One region of the Pseudoalteromonas sp. M58 genome, then DNA from elsewhere that is predicted to be linked to it. Evidence: riboswitches for the same ligand, from Rfam matches in the RefSeq annotation. Region 1 holds a riboswitch; the other holds the start of a gene.
What was found. Region 1 has a riboswitch for cobalamin ahead of AAGD16_RS04010 (TonB-dependent receptor domain-containing protein). Riboswitches for the same ligand answer to the same signal wherever they lie in the genome.
Positions count from the first base shown of each region.

Region 1 (7,846 bases):
GAAAAAAGCGCAAATAAAATTAATCAGTTAAGAGACAAGTACGCACTTTTAGCAAATGCTGCTCCCCAGAATCCTTAAGCCCGTTAAGTTGGTTAGTTCCTAGGCGCTAAATTTTTTGCTATAATCCGCCGCGCCCAATACCTGGGTGCGCGAATTCCCGCAGTCTAAGAGTTAAACTATGCTTAAATTTATCGTCAAACTTCACCCTGAAATAGCCATTAAAAGCCGTTCAGTCCGTAAACGCTTTACTAAAGTGTTAGAAAATAACATTAAAATTGTATTGCGTCGTGTTGACGAAAAAGTACAGGTACGTAATAACTGGGATAACATTTCAGTTGTAACAAAACTTGACGATGCTCAAACTCGCCTTGATTTTATCGACAGCTTACAACGTATACCTGGCATCGTGCAGTTTATTGAAGTGACTGAAACAGACTTTAAAACGATTGATGACATTTATCAAAAAACTATTGAGCTAGTTGGTCACACTATTATTGGTAAAACCTTTTGTGTCCGTGCTAAGCGCATAGGTCAACATGATTTTACTTCAACTGAGCTAGAGCGTTACGTTGGTGGCGGGCTTAATCAACATGTTGAAGGGGCTCGAGTAAAGCTAAGTCGCCCAGAAGTAACGATTCGTTTAGAAATTAAAGACGAAAAAGCCTACATAGTAACGCAAACGCATTTAGGAATGGCGGGCTTTCCACTGCCAACACAAGACGATGTATTATCGCTTATGTCTGGTGGGTTTGATTCTGGCGTTGCCAGTTATCAAATGATCCGTAAAGGTGCTCGCACGCACTTTTTATTCTTTAATTTAGGTGGCGCTGCTCATGAAATTGGGGTTAAACAAGCGAGTTACTATCTATGGAAACAATACAGCTCTACTCACAAAGTTAAGTTTATTACTGTTGATTTTGAGCCAGTGGTTGCTGAAATCTTAGAAAACGTTGAGAACAGCCAAATGGGCGTTGTCCTTAAACGTATGATGATGCGAGCGGGTAGTGCCGTCGCTGAAAAACTAAATATTCAAGCATTGGTTACGGGTGAAAGTATAGGTCAGGTGTCTAGTCAAACCTTAGCTAACTTAAGTGTGATTGACCGCGTAACCGAAACGCTCATTTTACGCCCACTTATCCAACATGATAAGCAAGAAATCATCAATATAGCGCGCCAAATAGGCACTGCAGAAATGGCAGAGACGATGCCTGAATACTGCGGTGTGATCTCTAAAAAGCCGACAGTTAAAGCCAAAATTGAAGTGATTAAAGCAGAAGAAGAAAAGTTTGACTTTGATGTGTTAGATACCGTTATTGATAACGCCCGTGTTATGGATGTGCGCGATATTGATGTTGAGGCTAAGCAAGAGCTTAAAGAGGCAGAATCAGTTACAGAGTTACCTGAAGGAGCGGTTGTTGTTGATATTCGCTCGCCTGAAGAAGAAGATGCGGCGCCGCTGGAAATTGAAGGTATTGAAGTTATCCACTTACCGTTTTTCCGCTTAGCAACAAAGTTTGGCGATTTACCTAAAGGCAAAGATTATTACTTATATTGCCAAAAAGGAGTAATGAGCCAATTACAAGCGCTTATTCTTCACGAAGAAGGCTTTAACACCGTAAAAGTATATCGTCCTTGATGGCTTAAGATATTGGGTCTGTTGACCTTTGCGGATTATAATTTGTTCAAACTAGGGGCGGTTTAATCGCGGCGCGAGGTTTGTAACCTAGTGGGCTAAGTAAAAATCGAGCAACAAAGAGTAAATCGCCCCTAGGCAGAACCCTTCGGGCAGCGCCTGTTTGGCATTGATGCTGCGTTATCGCCTATTTATGGGGAATAACCACACCACATAGGCTCTGCCTTACCTAAATACCAAACAGACTGCTGCAAATTTAACCTTGAAAGGTCAACAGACCCTAAATGCGCGGATTTATTCCGCGCTTTTTTTTGCCAAAATTTCAGCAAGTAAGGCGTCATTATAAGGTGTTGCAATATGGTGTAGTTTTCCTTGCTCACTTATATAGCCACAAATAGCCATGATCTCTGTTTGTCTATTGTGCATTACATCTTGATGCATCGAAGAGTAATTTTCGGCAGTTAAACTCATTACTTTGTAAGCCCGCTCTAGGGCATCTATAAGCTTAATATTGAGTTTTAGCGCGGTTGCAATGTGGCACGCCTCAGCTAATAAATTAATAATTGCACTACTGTATTGCGGTGCACGTAACTGACCATTTTTTATATTGTGGTGAGCGGTTAATGGATTTATTGCAATATTAACCAGTAGCTTTTCAAACCGTAGTTGTTCAATATTGTTACTGACAATTAACTGCGGAATAGTGTGTAATTGCGCACTAAGCTGTTGAATATTTTGAATAGCTAGTTGATTATAGCCCCCTAATACACTTTGCCCGTTTCCGGTATGCTGCACAATATTAGGGTTTGACTTAAATCCAGCTATGCTGGTGGTTAAAAAGTACAACGACTGCTGCTTTGTTAGTTGTTCATTTAATTGTTCAACATTACCCATGCCATTATGACTCAGTATAATATGGGTATTATTGCCTAGATAAGGTTTTACTTGAGCATAGGCTTGTTGCACTGCAAACGCTTTTACCGTGAATAAAACAATATCAAATTCAGGAGTTTGAGATAACTGCTCTTGTGAGATAAAAGTGGCGTTAATTTTTTCAGACGCAGCGTTACTGTGACTGTAAAAGCGAGTATTAACTGTGCCTTTTCGAGTAAGTATATATATAGCGTGATGCTTGGCTAAAAAATGGCTAAATAACAAGCCAATAGCGCCATCACCTACAACAAGTATGTTAGCCATAATGCTTCTTTTTACGCAGTGTTAACAGGGCTTTAGCTAAAAAGTAGCTCGCTGCACCAATAAAATCGGCAACAAAATCGGCCAGTGATGCTTGTCTGTAAGGAAGGCTATCTTGCATAATTTCTATTGCTGCACCGTAACCAGCGAGTAATAGTATTTGTGCATATAATGGGAGTTTAAACGCTTTATCCATAATAATGGCAAGTAAAAAGAAGATACCAAAATGCGCTACTTTATCAACATGCGGAAATAAGTTTGCCGCGCCCTTTACCTCTTTAGCAAATAAGAAGGTAAACGCAACAATACTAATTAAAAAAATTGCTTGGTAAACACGCCTTGTCACGAAAATTCCTAAAATCGTATAAAAAAGAAGCCTCAGTATATCAAACTAATTTAGTATCGCACCTGAACAAAATGCAGAAAAATGTAAAGATTTATCATTTTAACGTTATAATTGCGGCATAAAATTAAGATTAGATAGTTAGGAGAACGCTATGCCTTCATTTGATATTGTATCTGAAGTAGAAATGAACGAAGCAAAAAATGCGGTTGATAACGCCAACCGTGAACTAGAAACGCGATTTGATTTTAGAGGCGTTGATGCATCAATAGAGCTAAACGATAAAACAATTAAATTAAAAGCTGAAGCAGATGCTCAGGTAATGCAGTTATTTGATATTTTAGCGAGTAAAATCTCTAAACGTGGGATGGATGTTGCAAGCTTAGAGCTACAAGATATTTCTCGTGCGGGCAAAAATGTTTTTCGTAACGTTGCACTTAAACAGGGTATCGAAAAAGACATGGCTAAAAAAGTAGTAAAAGCCATCAAAGACTCTAAAGTAAAAGTACAAGCGGCCATTCAAGGTGAAGAAGTTCGCGTAACAGGTAAAAAGCGTGATGACTTACAAGCGGCTATGCAAGTTGTACGCACGGCAGATTTAGGTCAACCATTTCAGTTTAAAAACTTCCGCGATTAATTTATTGCCTCGAGCATGGCTGTATAGGTGCTGAGCTCAAAGGAATGCGTATAAAGCCAAACAAGTTATATTGTTTGGCTTTTTATTTTTGGAACTATGATAATTACCGAACCCCGAACCCCGAACCCCGAACCCCGAACCCTGAATCTTGAATCTTTGGATTTTTAGATGTTTAGACGTCCGTTGACTTTTTTTAGTAAACAGATAACAATAGCAGCCTATTTTCAAGGTGCTTGCTAAACACTTCAATGGTGTGATTTTTTTAGTAGGATAATCGGGAAGTTGGTGCGTTTTCATTGATGAAGTCAATCCCAACACTGCCCCCGCAACGGTAAAGTTATGCTGTATTAAATTATGGTAACTGAGTCCGGAGACCGGCCTTGATTTAATCTTACTTACTAACATCTTTGCGGTGGGCAAAGATAGGGGACATGATGTTAAATAAAACCGCACTGGGTGTGGCCATTTCGGCTGTACTATCTATTTCTGTATCTGCTGCAGAACAATCAATCGAAACAATAACAGTAACCGCTAATAAATTTGAACAACCTATAAATGATGTATTAGCAAGTGTGGCAGTTATCGACCGCGCAGATATTGAAAAAGCGAATTATCGAGACTTACCTGCAATATTAAATACCATAGCTGGGATAGATATTGTCCGTAACGGCGGTTTAGGTCAAAAGGCAGATATATTTGTTCGCGGGGCCAGCGCTAAATATACCTTAGTACTGGTTGATGGTGTAAGAGTGAGCGATGCAAGTTCAGGTAGTGTGTCACTGACGAATATTCCAGTTAACAGTATCGAGCGTGTTGAAGTTATTAAAGGGGCAAGAGCTGCTATTTATGGCTCTGATGCGGTAGCCGGAGTAATTAATATTATCACCCGTAAAGCCTCAAATAACTCGCTTTCGGCTACTTTAGGCAGCCATAGCTACAGTAATTATCAGCTTGCTGGTGGGCTTGTAAAAGAGGCGCTTAGCTTTAATTATAATTTAGGCTACGAAGAGACGGATGGTTTTGATGTTACTGGCAAAGATCCAGCGGCTGAGTACACAAAAGATCATGATGATGATGGCTACAAAAATAAAAACATTGGCTTTAATTTAGCTTATGAGCTTGCTGAACTAGGCCAATTGAGCCTGCAATCTCAGTATAGCGAAGGCGAAGCACAATATGATAATGCATGGGGTAACGATGCCTACGACTTTGAAAATTACACCGCTAAGCTAGGCTGGAACAAAGCCTCAGATATATATAGCCAAAGTACTTCGGTGAGCGTTTCGCAAGAAGAAAATACCCAAACAGGTACCGATGTGCAGCAAGTGTATAGCACAGAGCGTGTTGAGTTTGAATATCGAGGGCTTTATACCCTTACTGAAGAACTTGATATATCGGGTGGCTTTAATTATTTATCTGAGGATTTATCAAACTCGTCAGCAACGTCATCAGAAGAAAAACGCGATAATAAGGCGTTGTTTATAGGCGCGTTTTATAGCCATAACAAATGGTTAGCAAATGCGGTTGTTAGAACCGATGATTATGACTTCCATGGCCGTGCAAACACTTACAGTACAGGACTTGGTTACAAAGCAAATAACTATGTAACACTACGTTTAAATCACGGTACTGCATTTAGAGCTCCTTCGTTAATCAATGCGTTTGTGACTAACAGCCCGTACTATTTACCAAACAATAATATTAAACCTGAAGAAGCCTTAAATAATGAGCTTGGTATAACTTTAGAAACCCAATGGGGCCGTTATGATATTGCTATTTTCGATAACCGTATCAATAATTTGATTAGTAATAATTATGATGCAGACTCAGGTAAATATATTGCCACTAACATAGATAAAGTATCTATGCAGGGATTTGAGCTGTCGGCAGAGTTTTCAGCGCTAGGCTTTGAACACTCGGTTAATTTTAGCTTTTTAGACGCTACAGATGAAAAAACGAATACCGATTTACCACGTAGACCTTCTGAATCGTTTAATTATCAACTCGCTAAAACATGGGGTGATTTTGATGCCAGCTTGGATATGCAATATCGCTCATCGCGTCCTTCGATTGCGTATTATGACTCGGAGCTCGCTGCTTATACGGTATTTAATATAGCAGCCAATTACCAGTTGCTAGATAATTTGTCGTTAGCTGCTCGAATAGAGAATATTACTGATAAAGAATATTTTACTGCTGCGACGGGCTTTGCTGCCAGTGGTAAGCTATTAGGTTATAACAGCGCAGGAAGAACTTTCTTTGTAGGGGCAAATTATCAGTTTTAGTCACTTATCCTAGTTGCCAAGGAACAAATAGCCCAGCTTATTGCTGGGCTATTTATTAAAAGCACTTTATTCCGATAAAAACTCGCTAAATTCGGTTTCAAACTTATGTAATTTGGGTGCAATTAAAATACTGCAATAGCCCTGCTCAGGATTTTCATTGTAATAGTCCTGATGGTAGTGCTCTGCGGGGTAAAAAGTGGTTGCTGGGCTCACCTCAGTCACTATAGGTTCGCTAACATGACTTTGCAGCTCTGCAATAACTGCCTGTGTTTGTACTTGTTGTTGCTCATTATGATAATACACAACGCTGCGGTATTGAGTGCCTATATCGTTACCTTGGCGATTTAGTTGTGTGGCATCGTGTAGGGTAAAAAACATCGCGAGTAAGGTTTCAAAGCTGATAACACTGGCATCAAATTCAACCTTAATTACCTCTGCATGGCCACTGTTACCAGTGCAAATAGTTTTGTAAGTTGGGTTATCAGTATGTCCACCAGTATAACCAGAGCAAACACTGAGTACACCTTTTACACGCCTAAATGCTGCATCAATACACCAAAAACAGCCGCCGCCGAGTGTTGCTACTTGTGTGGTCGAACTCATAAGTACTTCCTCAATTGTTAGGGATATGTGCACTGAATAAAGCGCCGTAACATCTAGTTACGACGCTCTGAGTAACTTAGATCTCTTTAAGCGGTTTTTCAGCGGCTTGCTTATCAAGTTTTTGTTGTAAAAACTCAGGTGATTGTGTATTTCGCGCTAGTGCGTAATAAGCGGCTGGCACCACAAACAGAGTTAGTATGGTTGCCACCGTTACGCCAGTAAATACCACCACACCAATTACCATTCTACTTTCCGAGCCTGGACCGGAAGCCAACACCAAAGGTACGGCACTCATAACCGTTGTTAGGGAAGTCATAATAATAGGGCGTAAACGCTGTGTAGCCGCTTGTAAAATGGCCTCACTAAATTCTACGCCTTTATCACGTAACTGGTTGGTAAATTCAACAATCAGTATACCGTTTTTAGCACTTAACCCAATGAGCATAACAATACCTATTTGGCTGTATATATTAAGCGTTAACCCCATACTCCACAGCCCAAACATGGCACCCATTAAACCAAGTGGCACAGTTAACATAATAACAAATGGATGCATAAAACTTTCAAACTGAGCTGCCAGTACTAAAAAGGTCACGGTTAATGCCAGCACAAACACATAGGTCATGGCTGAGGCACCTTCATAAAACAATTGCGACTCACCTTTATAGTCAATGGCACCATCAATGTCGTTTTCCTCTGTGGCAACCTTGTTTAAAAAGTTTAGTGCTTGTTCTAGCGTGTAACCATCTGCGAGGTTGGCACTTAAAGTAATTGCACGCATTCGGTTATAGCGGTTTAAACGCGAGGCGGTGGCTTCTTCTTTTAAGCTAATAAGGCTATCAAGAGGAACAAGTTCTCCGCTACGTGATTTTAGGTAAATATTTGAAATATCAGTCGGGTTGGCAAAGTCTTGTTTTGTGCCCTTTAAAATTACATCGTATTCTTCACCGCGGTCAATAAAGGTGGTTACACGGCGTTGGCCAAGCATGGTTTCAAGTGTACGACCCACATCAGAGACTGATACGCCTAAATCAGCGGCTTTATTTTTATCAATACTGACTAAAAACTGAGGGAAGGTTTCTTTATAATCATGATCAATACGCACTAATCCAGGGTTTTTCTCAGCGCGTTTAATAATTCTATCTCGCCAA
Region 1 is NZ_CP152390.1:860,900-868,745, forward strand. It holds gene AAGD16_RS03985 (TetR/AcrR family transcriptional regulator) at 1-78, shown strand, start outside; gene thiI (tRNA uracil 4-sulfurtransferase ThiI) at 179-1,636, shown strand; gene AAGD16_RS03995 (ketopantoate reductase family protein) at 1,928-2,830, opposite strand; gene AAGD16_RS04000 (VanZ family protein) at 2,823-3,173, opposite strand; gene AAGD16_RS04005 (YajQ family cyclic di-GMP-binding protein) at 3,325-3,807, shown strand; cobalamin riboswitch at 4,040-4,205, shown strand; gene AAGD16_RS04010 (TonB-dependent receptor domain-containing protein) at 4,242-6,092, shown strand; gene msrA (peptide-methionine (S)-S-oxide reductase MsrA) at 6,159-6,695, opposite strand; gene AAGD16_RS04020 (efflux RND transporter permease subunit) at 6,772-7,846, opposite strand, start outside.

Region 2 (7,846 bases), 1.5 Mb from region 1:
GAGCAGGGCTTAGGCGTAAATTTATTTATTCGTCAGCGTAATAACATTCAACTCACCGCCCCAGGTGAGCGCTTGTTACCGCATGCGCAAATGATTATTACCGGCATGCAAAGAGCCAAAGTGGATGTTGCACTTGCAGATAATATGCATAAGCAAATTAGCCTAGCAGGTACGCCTAATATTTGGGATGCATTTTTACAGTTTGGTATTACAAATATTGTATCGGCGATGCCTGGTGTATCGCTGGTGGCAGAAGTGAAAGCGCAACAAGAAAGCACTCGCTTATTGTTGGAGCGCACGCTTGATTTAGCTATTTTATTTGATCCCCCTAAAGTTGATGAACTTGTGGTTGAACGTATTTGTGAACTGCCTATTATTCCGGTGAGTGGTTACGATACGGCAACCAGTGATAACTTTTTTGATAATCAATATGTGTATGTTGATTGGGGAACCACGTTTTCTCTTTGGCATGCGCGTCAGTTTACCGGTAAAACACCGCCTTATTTTAGAACCAGTACAGGGCGTATAGCGCTTGATTTAATACTGCAATGTGGCGGTAGTGCGTTTATTCCACAGGTATTAGTTAAAGATCATTTAGAAAAAGGCGAACTTTTTCATGTAAAAGGGGTAGAAAATACCTCAAGAGATGTATTTGTTGCCTATCATAGAGATAACGAACAGAAAGAGTTAATAGAAACCTTGGTTAATTTGTTGTCGCAAATGACACCGAGTTTATTGAAACAAAGTAAGTAGTCGGTAGGCAGTTTATTTTACATGTTATTTTGATTTCAGATTTAATGCAGTTTTATTAACTTAAAAAGACAAAAATGTGTCCTTTGTAATATTTTTGTCATTTAGTGGTGACACACTGCTGCTGTTTTAAAAATTAGTCTATTGTGATTATCGAGGAAATAACATGAAATTTGCAAAATCGAGCTTATGCTTAGCCCTACTTAGTGGTTTATCTTTTAATGCACTTGCAGAGGTAGATATTTACGGTAAAGCAAATGTAACCGTTCAATCATCTGACGATGGTGAAGGATCGTTTACTGAAATTAAAAGTAATGCATCTCGTTTCGGACTTAAAGGGTCTGAAAAAATTTCAGATGGTTTAGAAGCGGTTTATAAGTTTGAATTTCAGGTCGATGTGTCTGATGCCGATTCTAAAGGTGATGACGACAATATTTCAGCGCGTAATCAATATGTGGGCTTTAAAGGCGGATTTGGTCAGGTTGTGATAGGCCGAAATGATACCGCGCTTAAGCAAGCGCAGGGGAAACTAGATCTTTTCAACGATCTTGAAGGTGATATAAAAAATACCTTTAAAGGTGAAAATCGTTTAGGTAACTCAGTATCTTATGCTTCAAACTCATATGAAGGTTTTAAAGTATTAGCGTCATTTATTGCAGAAGACGACGTAGATGCCAAAAATGGCTACTCAGTGGCGTTAACTTACGGTGATGCAGGCCTTAAAAAGAGCGCAGTATATGCTGCCATTGCTGCTGATAGCGAAGTCAATGGTTACGATGTAGTGCGTGCAACAGTTCAAGGTAAAATTGAAGATTTTAGACTTGGCGCAATGTACCAAACACAAGAAAAAGTAGATGGCAGCGCTGAGGCTGACGGTTACTTAGTGAATGCAGCTTATCTTATGGGTAGCAACACTTTCAAAGTGCAATACCAAACAATGGATTTTGATGACAGCGATGATAAAAGCGCGGTATCGGTAGGTGTTGACCATAAGCTAAACAAAAACCTTAAAGTATTTGGTTTTTACTCAAGCTTTGATATGGACAACAACGTTGACCAAGATTACCTAGGTTTAGGTATGGAATATAAGTTTTAACTAAACCTTAGTTAAAACACTCCCTTTTAACCGCACTCAGTTGAGTGCGGTTTTTTTTTGCTTTAAATTATTTACTTATCTGCGCATAATAGCCAAGCATTTGGAATGAGGTGTAACTCCTCAACTATTCCCGTAACTGTGATCAGTTTTACTGTAAGTCAGATACAAATGCCTTAAAACTTCATATAACGAGCGGGTTAACTCATTTTCTTTTTGGTACGTATTAGTACTGAGTGTGGGTGTTTCCCTGCCTAGGATAATTTTTTGCACACTCACACCTCTTTAAACTTACCGCTTTTAACCGTTAACAACGTTTCTTGGCGAGTGGACAATACATTAATTCTTAAGCACATTAATGTGAGCATTGAGCGTGGTAAATTTATTGGTTTAATTGGCCCTAATGGGGCAGGAAAGTCGAGTTTACTGCGGTGCTTATATCGATTTAATAAGCCATCAGCGGGCGACGTTAAATTTAACGATACCGATATTTGGCAGCTAAAAAGCGAAGACTATGCTAAGCAAGTTGCGGTAGTGCTACAAGAAACACCGTCGCAATTTAATCTCTCGTTATTCGATGTTGTAGCTCTAGGGCTTACCCCACATAAAACGCTATTCAGCTCGACCACCCAAGCAGATAAACAAAAAATAGCGCAGGCTATTAGTCGTGTTGGGCTTGAATCTCATAGCAATCAGTCATTTGACTCACTATCTGGCGGTGAAAAGCAACGAGCGCTTATTGCCAGAGCGATTGTGCAGCAACCACAGCTACTCATTATGGATGAACCCACAAGCCACCTTGATGTTAAATATCAAATTCAATTAATGGAGCTGGCTAAATCTTTGGGCATTACTGTGTTTGCTTCATTTCATGATTTAAATTTAGCGGCAGCCATGTGCGATGAGTTAGTGGTTATTAAAAACGGAGAAATCGCTAGCGCGGGAAAGCCTAATGGGGTGATCACCGAGCAAATGCTTGATGAGGTTTTTGGTGTTTGCGCGCAAGTTAATACTCACCCTCAAACAGCGTCCAATGGCGAGTCTATTCCCCATATTACCTATTATTATGGATACCAATAACATGGCGATTATGTCTAACCATGGTGTGGCGTTAATTATTGCACTGCTATGCGCTGTATTTAGTTTATTTGTGGCATTGAGCTTTGGTGCTGCCCCTACCTCGCTCGCAGATGTATACCATAGCTTAACTTTTTCAAGCGAGGCCTCATTTACCAGCCGCATTATTATTGAATTAAGAATGCCACGTACGTTATTGGCTTTTTTGGCCGGCAGCGGTTTAGCGATTGCTGGATTGATATTACAAACAGTTACTCGTAATCCATTGGCTGACCCTTATTTGTTTGGTATTTCGTCGGGAGCATCATTAGGAGTCGTAGTATTAATGGCTTTTGTTGGAATAGGCGCAGGCATTGCGCTATCAGCAGCAGCCTTAATTGGCAGTTTAGTAGCAATGGGGTTATTAATTTTAATTGCTGGCAGTCAACGCAACGCCCAAGTTGAGTCGATGTTATTGGCTGGGGTGGCCTTATCATTTTTATTTAGCGCCTTTACCAGTTTGTTACTTTATTGGAGCGATCCACAGGCCGTCGCGGCTATTTTATTTTGGACTTTGGGAAGTTTTGCTAGGGCGCAATGGCCGTCACTGTTATTACCTGCCTTGGTCATCATTACATGTACAGTCATTATGTTAGGTTTTAGACGCCAACTTAATGCCATGTTGTTAGGTGATGAAAGCGCAACAACGCTTGGTGTACGGGTGCATCGCTTTCGAATTTTAATGCTTATTTTAAGCTCATTGATCACAGCCGTATTGGTTGCTATGTGTGGCGGAATTGGCTTTGTTGGCTTAATGGTGCCGCACATAGTGCGCTTTTTTATCTCTCAAGGCAGCAGCGTTGGATTATTAATGACCGGATTAGTCGGGGGCATATTTATGGTATGGGTCGATGTACTGGCACGTTCATTACTCGCTAACCAAGAGCTGCCAATAGGGGTGATCACGGCGGCTATTGGTAGTCTATTCTTTTTAAGTATCTTGTATTTTCGTAAGCGCCAGCTGGTGGGTAAATAATGAAAACATTAATGGTACAAGGTACCACCTCCGATGCGGGTAAAAGCACCTTAGTGGCAGCACTTTGCAGAGTGTTTGCTAACCAAGGGGTTAATGTTGCACCGTTTAAACCACAAAATATGGCACTTAATAGCGCCGTAACGCACGATGGTGGCGAAATTGGCAGAGCCCAAGCATTACAAGCCATAGCCGCAAAAGTTGAACCTGAAATCGACTTTAACCCTATATTACTCAAACCCAATAGTGATACCGGCGCACAAGTTATTATTCATGGTAGAGCTATCAGCAATATGGAAGCCGATGCTTACCATGACTACAAAAAAGTGGCTATGGATGCGGTATTAACCTCGCATAAGCGTTTAGCTAAACGCTTTGATTTATTACTGGTAGAAGGGGCTGGCAGCCCAGCCGAAATTAATTTACGCGCAAACGATATTGCAAATATGGGGTACGCCGAGCAAGTGGATTGCCCTGTTATTATTATTGCCGATATTGATAAAGGAGGAGTATTTGCGCACTTAGTCGGGACTTTGGCGTTATTAAGCGAGTCTGAGCAAGCACGAGTAAAAGGCTTTGTGATTAACCGTTTTCGTGGTGATATTAGTTTATTACAAGGTGGGCTAGATTGGCTCGAGGAGTACACCGGTAAACCTGTATTAGGGGTATTACCTTACTTGCACGATTTAGCACTTGATGCAGAAGATGCTGTGGCCATAGATAATAATGTGACCGATGCCAGTATAAATATTGCTGTACTGTTATTGCCACATATTAGTAACCATACCGATTTTGATGCTCTGCGATTACACCCGAATATAAATATAACCTACGTGCGCCATACACAAGCAATTCCTGCTGTTGATTTAATTATTGTACCTGGCAGTAAAAATGTACTCAGCGATCTCGCGTTTTTAAAAAATGAAGGCTGGGATCAGCAAATTAAGCGCCATCTACGTTATGGTGGCAAAGTATTGGGTATTTGCGGTGGTATGCAAATGCTGGGTAACACTATCAGTGATCCAAATGGGGTGGAGTCATCGTTGGGGCAAGTGACGGGTTTAGCGCTTAGCGATTTTGATACGCTATTGGGTGAGCAAAAAGTGTTAAGCCGAGTGAGCGCAGTGCTTAATTTAAATGAGCAACAGGTTGCATGTGATGGCTACGAAATACATGCAGGTATTAGTCAAGGAAAGGCGCTCTACAAGCCACTCATTCGCTTTAATAAACACCCCAATGACTTTAAAACCGATGGTTTTGTGAGTGACGATAATGCCATTGCTGGTACCTATTTACATGGCTTGTTTGATAGCCCTGCAGCCACAGAGCAGCTGTTAAAGTGGGTGAAACCAGAAAGTGCAATTAGTGCGATTAGTATAAATGAGCATCGTGAACGCCAATTAGAATGCCTAGCTGATATGTGTAAAGCGCATTTAAATATTGAACAAATTATTAAAATTTATCAAGGACATAACAATGACTGAATCAACTAACGACAAGCACCAACAGCGCCAACAAAAAGTAAAAGAACAGGTTGATGCGCGAGTAGCCGCAGCGCAACGAGAAAAAGGCATTTTTCAGGTTATTACTGGTAACGGTAAAGGCAAATCGACTTCTGGCTTTGGTGTGGTTGCACGCTGTGTTGGGCACGGCAAAAAAGCTGCGGTATGTCAGTTTATTAAAGGCACATGGGAGTGTGGTGAGCGTAATTTACTGCAAGGTGCTGGGGTTGAATTTGCTGTTATGAACACCGGGTTTACGTGGGATACGCAAAATAAAGAGGCCGATACCGCGGCAGCGCAAGCAACATGGCAAGAGTCAAAGCGGATGCTAAGCGACAGCAGTATCGATGTGGTATTACTCGATGAACTCACCTATATGGTGACCTATGGTTATATCGACCTTGAAGAAGTGGTTGTTGCTGTAAATAATAGACCGCCTATGCAATCGGTAATTATTACTGGTCGTGCTGCGCATCGCACCTTAATAGAGCTTGCCGATACGGTAAGTGAAGTACGTAATGTAAAACATGCGTTTGAGTCGGGCGTAAAAGCATTGAAAGGCTTTGATTACTAATGTTAAAGCGTATTGTTTTTGGGCTGTTATTGTTTGCTGTTAATGTACCTCAAGCCCTAGCTGACAAGCCGCTTCGTATAGTGGCTTTAGCACCACACATAGTTGAAAATTTATATGCTATTGGGGCGGGTGATTTAATAGTGGGCACGCTGGATTACGCAGATTACCCGCAAGAGGCGACTAAAATTGAGCGTATTGGTGGCTACAATGGCATTTCTATTGAAAAGTTACTCATGCTAAAACCTGACATGGTGATTGCGTGGAAAAGTGGTAATCAGGCTGAAGATTTAGCACAAATAAAGCGTTTAGGAATTGAATTATATTTAAGTGATCCAAGTTCTATTGAAGGGGTTGCCTCGGAAATACTAAAACTAGGTCAAATAACGGGTCATATTGAGCAAAGTAAAAAAGTAGCCGAGACATTTACGGCCAAACTCAACGCAATTAAAGTTACACAGAAAGATAAAACCACGCTTACTGGGTTTTATCAGTTGTGGCCTGAGCCTATGATGACTGTATCAAAAAAGACATGGATCAATCAGTTAATCGAAACTTGCCAAGTAACCAATGTATTTGCAAACAGCGACACAGATTACCCACAAATTAGCATCGAAAACGTGATAGTTACTAAGCCACAAGTTATTATTATTCCTGATGAAAAATCAAAAAGGGTAATACCCACAGTTAATTGGCAGCAGTGGCCTGAAATTCCTGCGGTAAAGTATGAGCAGTTTATTAGCGTCAATGCTGATTTATTACATCGGTTTACCCCCAGAATGTTGGATGGATTAGCGCAGATGTGTGACAAAGTAGATATATCTAGAGAATTTATTAAGAGTCAATTATGAGCAACTGGTCATCTTTTTTAAACCATGAACTTAGCCAAACATATATGCAGCAAACCCTTGAATATATTGCGAGTAAACGAGCTGAAGGCACTGCTGTATATCCGCCAAAATCACAGGTGTTTAGCGCATTTGATGCAACTCCACTTAGCGACATTAAAGTGGTTATATTAGGTCAAGACCCTTACCATGGAGAAGGGCAAGCGCATGGTTTGTGTTTTTCAGTATTGCCTGAGGTTAAAAAGCTCCCGCCTTCGCTTAAAAACATTTATAAAGAGTTAGTAACTGATATTAATGGCTTTACCACGCCAGAACACGGCTATTTACAAGGCTGGGCAGAGCAAGGTGTATTTTTACTCAATACTGTATTAACCGTAGAGCAAGGGCAAGCCCATTCCCATAAACACTTAGGTTGGGAGCAATTTACCGATAATGTGATTGCTCATATAAATGAACACTGCCAAGGTGTGGTGTTTATTTTATGGGGCGCACATGCACAAAAAAAAGGTAAAAGTATTGATCGCCAGCGCCATCATGTATTGGCAGGGCCTCATCCTTCGCCGCTTTCAGCGCATCGCGGCTTTTTTGGTTGCCAGCACTTTTCCAAAACCAATGAACTGTTAATAGCGCAAGGGGCGCAGCCCATTAATTGGCAGGTATAGGGTAATTAAAAAAAGGCTTTCATTTATGAAAGCCTTTTTAGTTGCTTATGTTGGTTAAAACTCTAACTCATCAATAGCAACACTATCTGCAAAATAGTCAAGCTCCTGTAGTTCTTTACGCAAACGTTGCTTATCTTTTATTGCTTCTATTTCGCGCCATTTTCTTTTTTTATTTTTTTGAGAGGTTTTTTTCGATGTATCAGAACCTTCTAATATCTCTATTATTTCGTTTAGGCTATCCATTGATTATCTCCTATTGACCACTTTTTGAACCTCGGCAGTATCTATACCATAGCTATTAATAAAATAGAATATAAATGTGACGAAACTG
Region 2 is NZ_CP152390.1:2,747,147-2,754,992, reverse strand. It holds gene AAGD16_RS12705 (LysR family transcriptional regulator) at 1-753, shown strand, start outside; gene AAGD16_RS12700 (porin) at 917-1,846, shown strand; cobalamin riboswitch at 1,908-2,032, shown strand; gene AAGD16_RS12695 (ABC transporter ATP-binding protein) at 2,111-2,923, shown strand; gene AAGD16_RS12690 (iron ABC transporter permease) at 2,925-3,935, shown strand; gene AAGD16_RS12685 (cobyric acid synthase) at 3,935-5,416, shown strand; gene cobO (cob(I)yrinic acid a,c-diamide adenosyltransferase) at 5,409-6,008, shown strand; gene AAGD16_RS12675 (cobalamin-binding protein) at 6,008-6,856, shown strand; gene ung (uracil-DNA glycosylase) at 6,853-7,515, shown strand; gene AAGD16_RS12665 (DUF3545 family protein) at 7,570-7,758, opposite strand.
Region 2: another riboswitch for cobalamin. It lies ahead of AAGD16_RS12695 (ABC transporter ATP-binding protein); the one in region 1 lies ahead of AAGD16_RS04010 (TonB-dependent receptor domain-containing protein).